2 linked regions of the Chelativorans sp. AA-79 genome follow. The protein of the gene in region 2 interacts with the protein of the main gene of each other region in a pairwise test. Links are inferred from orthologs where the notes say so. Each region holds a gene or a part of one and is shown on either strand. Other genes may lie near its edges. The genes, in order: PVE73_RS02095 and sfsA.

Evidence for each region.
Region 1: the proteins of sfsA (region 2) and PVE73_RS02095 interact in binary tests that used the Escherichia coli proteins (3 or more experiments, as listed by UniProt). The link is inferred for Chelativorans sp. AA-79 from one-to-one orthologs.

What each region holds. Positions count from the first base shown.
Region 1 is NZ_CP120361.1:425,371-428,687, forward strand. The notes cover bases 117-3,115. They hold PVE73_RS02095 (glutamate-5-semialdehyde dehydrogenase), read right to left. Parts: upstream 2,260-3,115; coding sequence 973-2,259; downstream 117-972. Other genes in these bases: PVE73_RS02090 (nicotinate-nucleotide adenylyltransferase), read right to left, coding at 270-926; proB (glutamate 5-kinase), read right to left, coding at 2,243-3,115. Outside these bases: rsfS (ribosome silencing factor), read right to left, coding at 1-61; more of proB, read right to left, coding at 3,116-3,317. UniProt on the Escherichia coli protein: Catalyzes the NADPH-dependent reduction of L-glutamate 5-phosphate into L-glutamate 5-semialdehyde and phosphate. The product spontaneously undergoes cyclization to form 1-pyrroline-5-carboxylate.
Region 2 is NZ_CP120361.1:2,449,166-2,452,312, reverse strand. What follows is about bases 129-2,957. They hold sfsA (DNA/RNA nuclease SfsA), read left to right. Parts: upstream 129-1,100; coding sequence 1,101-1,814; downstream 1,815-2,957. Other genes in these bases: radC (DNA repair protein RadC), read left to right, coding at 2,671-2,957; map (type I methionyl aminopeptidase), read left to right, coding at 1,814-2,638; PVE73_RS11880 (hypothetical protein), read right to left, coding at 547-957; gph (phosphoglycolate phosphatase), read left to right, coding at 129-334. In the rest of the region: more of gph, read left to right, coding at 1-128; more of radC, read left to right, coding at 2,958-3,147. UniProt on the Escherichia coli protein: Binds to DNA non-specifically. Could be a regulatory factor involved in maltose metabolism.

The sequences.
Region 1 (3,317 bases), 2.0 Mb from region 2 along the record:
GGAGCGCTGCTTCTAAGGCGCGTGACAGGCTCTCTTCGCGTGTCCCGGCCGGCGAAGGCAAGATGGCTGCCTTCCTCTGAAGTGCTGTTCTCAGTGTCTTTCCTTTCCAATAAGAACAACGAAATCGCGCAGCACATACTGCACGATAACCTATAGATAGGCAGACAAGCTTGTCAGTTTCAAGACAAGTTCTCCTTCTCGTGAGGGAAAGGCGTCGGTAGAAGGGGCGTTCCCTGCCGCTTCCGCTCGGCTCTGCCGCGGACATGTGCTTACGGCAGTCGCCTCGGTTCCTTTCCGGGCCGGTCCCCCGGCTGATCGTTTCCGCCGGCCGGAGATTTTCGCCAGCCGGCTTCCGCGCGCAGCGCGGTGGAAGAAAGCGAGGAGCGCGGCCCGTGAATGAAGGTCCAGGCGGGCGGCTTGATGCGGGCAAGAAGAGGCGCGTCCGCCTCGTCGATGCGCGCGTGGTCGAAGGCCTTGGCCATGGTGGAAGAGAGAAAGGACAACGTCGCCCCAGGCCGGTCGATCACGGCGATCGGCACGCTGCGTACGATCGTCCGCCACCGCTCCCAGCGATGGAACGTGCGCAGGCTGTCCGCGCCCATGATCCAGACGAAATGGACACCCGGATTGCGCGCCTGCACGATCTCGACCGTGTCGGCCGTGTAGCGGATGCGGTATCCGGCCTCGAAGGCGGTGATCTTGATGCGCGGGTCGGTCACGCAGGCTTCCGAGCGCGCAATTCGCTCGGAAAGCGGCGCCAGCCCGCTGTGGTCCTTCAGCGGATTGCCGGGCGATACCATCCACCAGAGCTGATTGAGCTCGAGTCGCCGAAGCGCCGTCTCGGCCACCAACGCGTGCCCGGCATGGGGCGGGTTGAAGGAGCCGCCGAAAAGTCCCACCGCCATGCCCTTCTCCACATGCGGCATGCGCAGGTAATGCGCCTGAATTTCCTCCCCCGCCGAAACCACGGTTTCAGGGCCTTGTCTGGCCGGTGCCGCGCACACGGTATTTGAAGGAGGTGAGCTGCTCGACGCCCACCGGCCCGCGTGCATGCATCTTGCCGGTGGCGATGCCGATCTCCGCGCCCATACCGAACTCGCCGCCATCGGCGAACTGGGTCGAGGCGTTGTGAAGCAGGATGGCCGAGTCGATCTCGTTGAAGAAGCGCTCCACGGCGACAGTATCCTCGGCCACGATGGCCTCCGTATGATGGGAGGAATAGATCTCGATGTGTTCGATGGCTCCGGAAATGCCGTCGACCAGCTTCACCGAGATGATCGCGTCCAGGTATTCGGTGCGCCAATCCTCTTCCGACGCGGGCTTCGCCTTTGGAAAGCGCTCGCACACTCCCTCATCGCCGCGGATTTCGCAGCCGGCGTCGGCAAGCGCTTCAAGGACGGGCACGAGATGGGTCTCGGCCGCCACCCGATCAACCAGCAGCGTTTCCGCCGCGCCGCAGATGCCTGTCCGCCGCATTTTGGCGTTGACTGCGATGGGTACCGCCATGTCGAGTCTGGCCGACCTGTCGATATAGAGATGGCAGATGCCTTCAAGATGGGCGAAGACCGGCACACGCGCTTCGTTCTGCACGCGCTCGACGAGACTGCGTCCTCCTCGCGGCACGATCACGTCCAGATTGCCGTCGAGGCCTTTCAGCATCTCGCCAACGGCCGCGCGATCGGTCACCGGCACGCGTTGGATCGCGTCTTCCGGAAGGCCCGCCTTCAGCAGCCCTTCAACGAGGCAGCCGTGGATCGCCGCAGACGAATTGGCCGAATCCGAACCGCCGCGGAGAATCACGGCATTGCCGGCCTTGAGGCAGAGCGCGCCGGCATCCACCGTCACATTGGGCCGGCTTTCGTAAATGACGCCTATAACCCCGAGCGGCGTGCGCACGCGCTCGATGTGCAGGCCGTTCGGCCTGTCCCATTCGGCGATTATATTACCGACCGGATCCTCGAGAGCGGCAATCGCGTGGACTCCCTCGGCCATTGCGGCAATACGCTTGTCGTCCAGTCTCAGCCTGTCGAGGAGGGCGCTGGACAAACCGGCAGCTTTTCCCTTCTTCATATCGGCCGCATTGGCGGCCAGGATCCTTGTCTTGTTTGCTTCGAGGATGTCGGCCATGGCGAGAAGGGCCGTGTTCTTCCGCTCCGCACTGGCAATGGCAAGTGGCCGGGCGGCGGCGCGGGCACGCTGCCCAAGCTCTGCCATCAGTTCACTGATGTCCTTTACGGCTCCCTTATGCGCCTGCAACATCGGTCCCCTCCACCTTTCGCTTGTCCGCCTCGCCCGTGGGCTGCGAAAGCACCAGATCATCCCGGTGCACCATCGCCGCCCGCGCTTCGTAACCGAGAACCGCAGCGATATCTCCGGTTTTGAGCCCCGCGATCTTTACGGCATCCGCCGCATCATACGCAACCAGCCCCCGGCCCGCCTCGCGCCCGTCCGGCCCCATGATGGCCACCGTGTCCCCGCGCGAGAATGCACCTTCAACACGCTTCACACCCGCCGGCAGCAGGCTTTTTCCCTGGAGCAGCGCCCTCAGTGCACCATCGTCGATGCCGATGCGGCCGGCCGGCTCGAGTTGCCCGGCAATCCAGGTTTTGTAGGCCCGTACGGGCATCGGACTCGGCTTGAAAAGAGTGGCCCTCGCACCACGATCTATTGCGCTCAGCGGGCCAAGTTGCTTGCCCGAGGCGATGATCATGGCCACGCCGGCAGCCGTCGCAATGCGCCCGGCATCGAGTTTCGTGCGCATGCCGCCGCGCGAGAGATCGGAGGCCGCCGCGCCTCCCATAGCCATGATCTCCGGTGTGATCCTATCCACCACCGGAATAAAGCGCGCGGTCGGATCGCGTTCAGGGGCTGCGGTATAAAGCCCGTCCACGTCGGAAAGCAGAACGAGCAGATCGCCGCCCATCATGGTGGCCACGCGCGCCGCCAGCCGGTCATTGTCGCCGTAGCGGATCTCGCTGGTGGCGACCGTGTCGTTCTCGTTGATGACGGGAATGGCCCTCATCTTGAGCAGCGTCGAGATGGTGGCGCGGGCATTGAGATACCGTCGCCGCTCTTCCGTGTCGCCGAGCGTGACGAGCACCTGGCCGGAGATGAGGCCGTGGCGGCCAAGTTCACCTGACCAAGCGCCAGCCAATGCAATCTGGCCGACCGCCGCCGCGGCCTGGCTCTCCTCGAGCCGGAGCGCTCGCCTCCCGAGCCCAAGCACCGTCCGTCCCAAGGCGATCGCCCCCGAGGAAACGACCAATACTTCCGTACCCGCTGCCGCAAGCCGTGCGACGTCGTCGACGAGAGCGGCA
Region 2 (3,147 bases):
TACCCTGCTCGAAGCGCTTTCGATGACCGAATGGTTCGAAGCGATCTGCGGGGCCGACACGTTCGCGCACCGCAAGCCCGACCCGCGCCACCTCGTCGATACGATCGAGCGCGCCGGCGGCGACCGCGACCGCGCCGTCATGGTTGGCGATTCGCGCACGGACATCGACACCGCCAAGGCGGCGGGCATTCCCGTGGTGGCCGTGGATTTCGGTTACACGGACCGGCCGGTGCACGAATTCGAGCCGAGCATCGTCATCTCCCATTTCGACGATCTGACGCTGGAACTGGCGGACAATCTCATCAAATCCGCCGCCGGCCAGCCAGCCGCTTGACTTCACCGCCGGGGCTCCCTTATATCCCCGCGCGCTTGGCGATTTGCCGCCGGGCGGGCGCGTAGCTCAGCGGGAGAGCACACCCTTCACACGGGTGGGGTCGTAGGTTCAATCCCTACCGCGCCCACCATCTCCCACGCCCGCTTTCCCCGATCCGCTTCCGCAGAACGCGCGAGCCTTTCCAACGCGAAAAGGACCGCCAAGCAACGTTCTCAGGGCGCGGCGGTTGCACCGAAATTGAGCTTGGCGAGCTTGCCCGCGGTCAGACGCACCATGCGCGGATTCTCGGTCGTGAGCCGGTAGCCCGTCGGCAGCGAGCGCGTGTCGACCTTCATGACGAAGTTCGATCCCGTGGGGCCCTCGGGCAGATCGGCGCAGGCCACATGGAAACGCCCGCGCTCGTCCGTGATGACGATCCAGCCCTTGGGCGTGACGATGCGCACACCTGCAAGGCCCTGCTCGCCCTTGTCCTGATAGCCGTTGCCGTTCTGGTCGTCGAAGACCTTGCCGATGATCTCGGCGCATTCGAGAGGCTGCGCACCGGCACTCGCACAAACGAGCAACGAGAAGGACAAGGCCGCGGCCGCCACCGAAGGGAAATACATCAGTCGGTTCGTGGCCACTGCGGTTGCCCCTCTTGCCTCATCCTCCACATGAGGCCGGACAACGGCGTTCCCGTCAAGCCGTCACTGGCCTTGGCATTTGACCTTCCTGCCCCACCGGCGATATTCACGCACGACTTAGCGCACATGATCCTCCTCCGCCCATGAAATTTCCCGCTCCGCTGACCGAAGCCCGGCTCGTCCGCCGCTACAAGCGCTTCCTTGCCGACGTGGTGCTGGCCGACGGAACGGAACGCACCGTTTCGGTGCCCAACACCGGCTCGATGCTCGGCCTGACGGCGCCGGGCTCGCGCGTCCTTCTGTCCAAGTGGAACAATCCCCAGCGCAAATATCCTTACATGCTGGAGATCGTCGAGGCGGACGGAACGCTGGTGGGCATCAATACCGGCCTGCCGAACCGGCTGGCGGCGGAGGCGATCCGCGCCGGGCTCGTGGGTGATCTCGGCAGCTATCCCGTGATGAAGCCCGAGCAGCGCTATGGCGAGCGCTCGCGCATCGATTTCCTGCTGGAGCACCCGGAGCGTCCGCCTGTCTATGTGGAGGTGAAGAACGTCCACTTCATGCGCGAGAAGGGCCTGGCGGAGTTTCCCGACACGGTGACGGACCGCGGCGCGCGCCATCTCGACGAGCTTGCCGCCATGCGCGCAGCCGGCGCCCGCGCCGTGATGATTTACGTGGTGCAGCGCGGCGACTGTTCCCGTTTCCGGCTCTGCAGCGACCTCGACACGACCTATGCCGCCGCATTCGCGCGCGCGAGAGGTGCAGGGGTTGAAGCTTTCGTGCTAGGGTGCCAAATCTCTGCAGACGCGATCACGCCCGATCGCCTGATCGATATGGAATTCCAGGACAAGCCCTGATGGTTACTTATCTCGACGCGGACACCGCCCCCCTTCGCAACACCGGGCAGATCCGGCTCTATGGCGAGGAGGGCTTCGAGGGCATGCGTCGGGCGTGCCGCCTTACGGCGCGCTGTCTCGACCAGCTGACCGAGCTCGTGAAGCCGGGGGTGACGACGAACGCGATCGACCGTTTCGTCTTCGAATTCGGCATGGACCATGGGGCGATCCCGGCGACGCTCAACTATCGCGGCTACACCAAATCCACCTGCACCTCGATCAACCATGTGGTCTGCCATGGCATCCCGGACGACAAGCCGCTCAAGGAAGGCGACATCGTCAATATCGATGTCACCTATGTTCTGGATGGCTGGCACGGGGATTCGAGCCGCATGTATCCGGTAGGGACCATCAAGCGCGCCGCCGAGCGGCTTCTGGAGGTCACGCATGAGTGCCTCATGCTGGGTGTGGCGGCGGTAAAGCCCGGCGCGCGCACAGGCGCCATCGGCGCGGCCATACAGGCCTATGCCGAAGGCCAGCGCTGCTCCGTCGTGCGCGACTTCTGCGGCCACGGCGTGGGCCAGCTCTTCCACGACGCGCCGAACATCCTGCACTACGGCAGCCCGAACGAAGGCGTTGAGATGCGGCCCGGCATGATCTTCACGGTCGAGCCCATGATCAATCTCGGCCGGCCGCATGTGAAGGTTCTGTCGGACGGCTGGACGGCGGTGACTCGCGACCGCTCGCTGTCCGCCCAGTACGAGCACAGCGTGGGCGTGACCGAAGACGGCTGCGAGATCTTCACATTGTCGCCGGCCGGGCTCGATCGCCCCGGACTTGCCTGATACACTCGTGATCGCGGCGGGGGCAGCGTTTCATGAGCGACGGCGACGACCACGGTTTTTTCGGCGAGGGCTCCTTGCGGCCTGCGCCGAAGACCTCCGAAAAATCCGGTAAAGCAGACGCCAGGAAGCATTACGAAGGGCATCGGGAGCGCCTGCGCCAGCGCTTCGACGAGGCGGGCGTGGAGGCACTTGCGGATTACGAGCTTCTCGAAATGGTGCTCTTCCGCTCGGTTCCGCGCGCCGACACCAAGGGGCCGGCGAAGGAACTGCTCAACCGCTTCGGCTCGATCGGCGAAGTCCTGGGTGCGCCTGAAAGCCGCCTGCGCGAGGTGCCGGGCATCGGCGAGGCGGCCGCGCGCGACCTGAAGCTGGTCGCCGCCCTCACGCAGCGTATGCTGAGAAGCCAGGTGCGCGGCAAGCAGGTGCTCTCTTCATGGAGCCAGGTGCTGGACTATTGCCGTGCGGCCATGGCCTATGAGGACCGCGAACAGTTCCGCATCCTCTTCCTC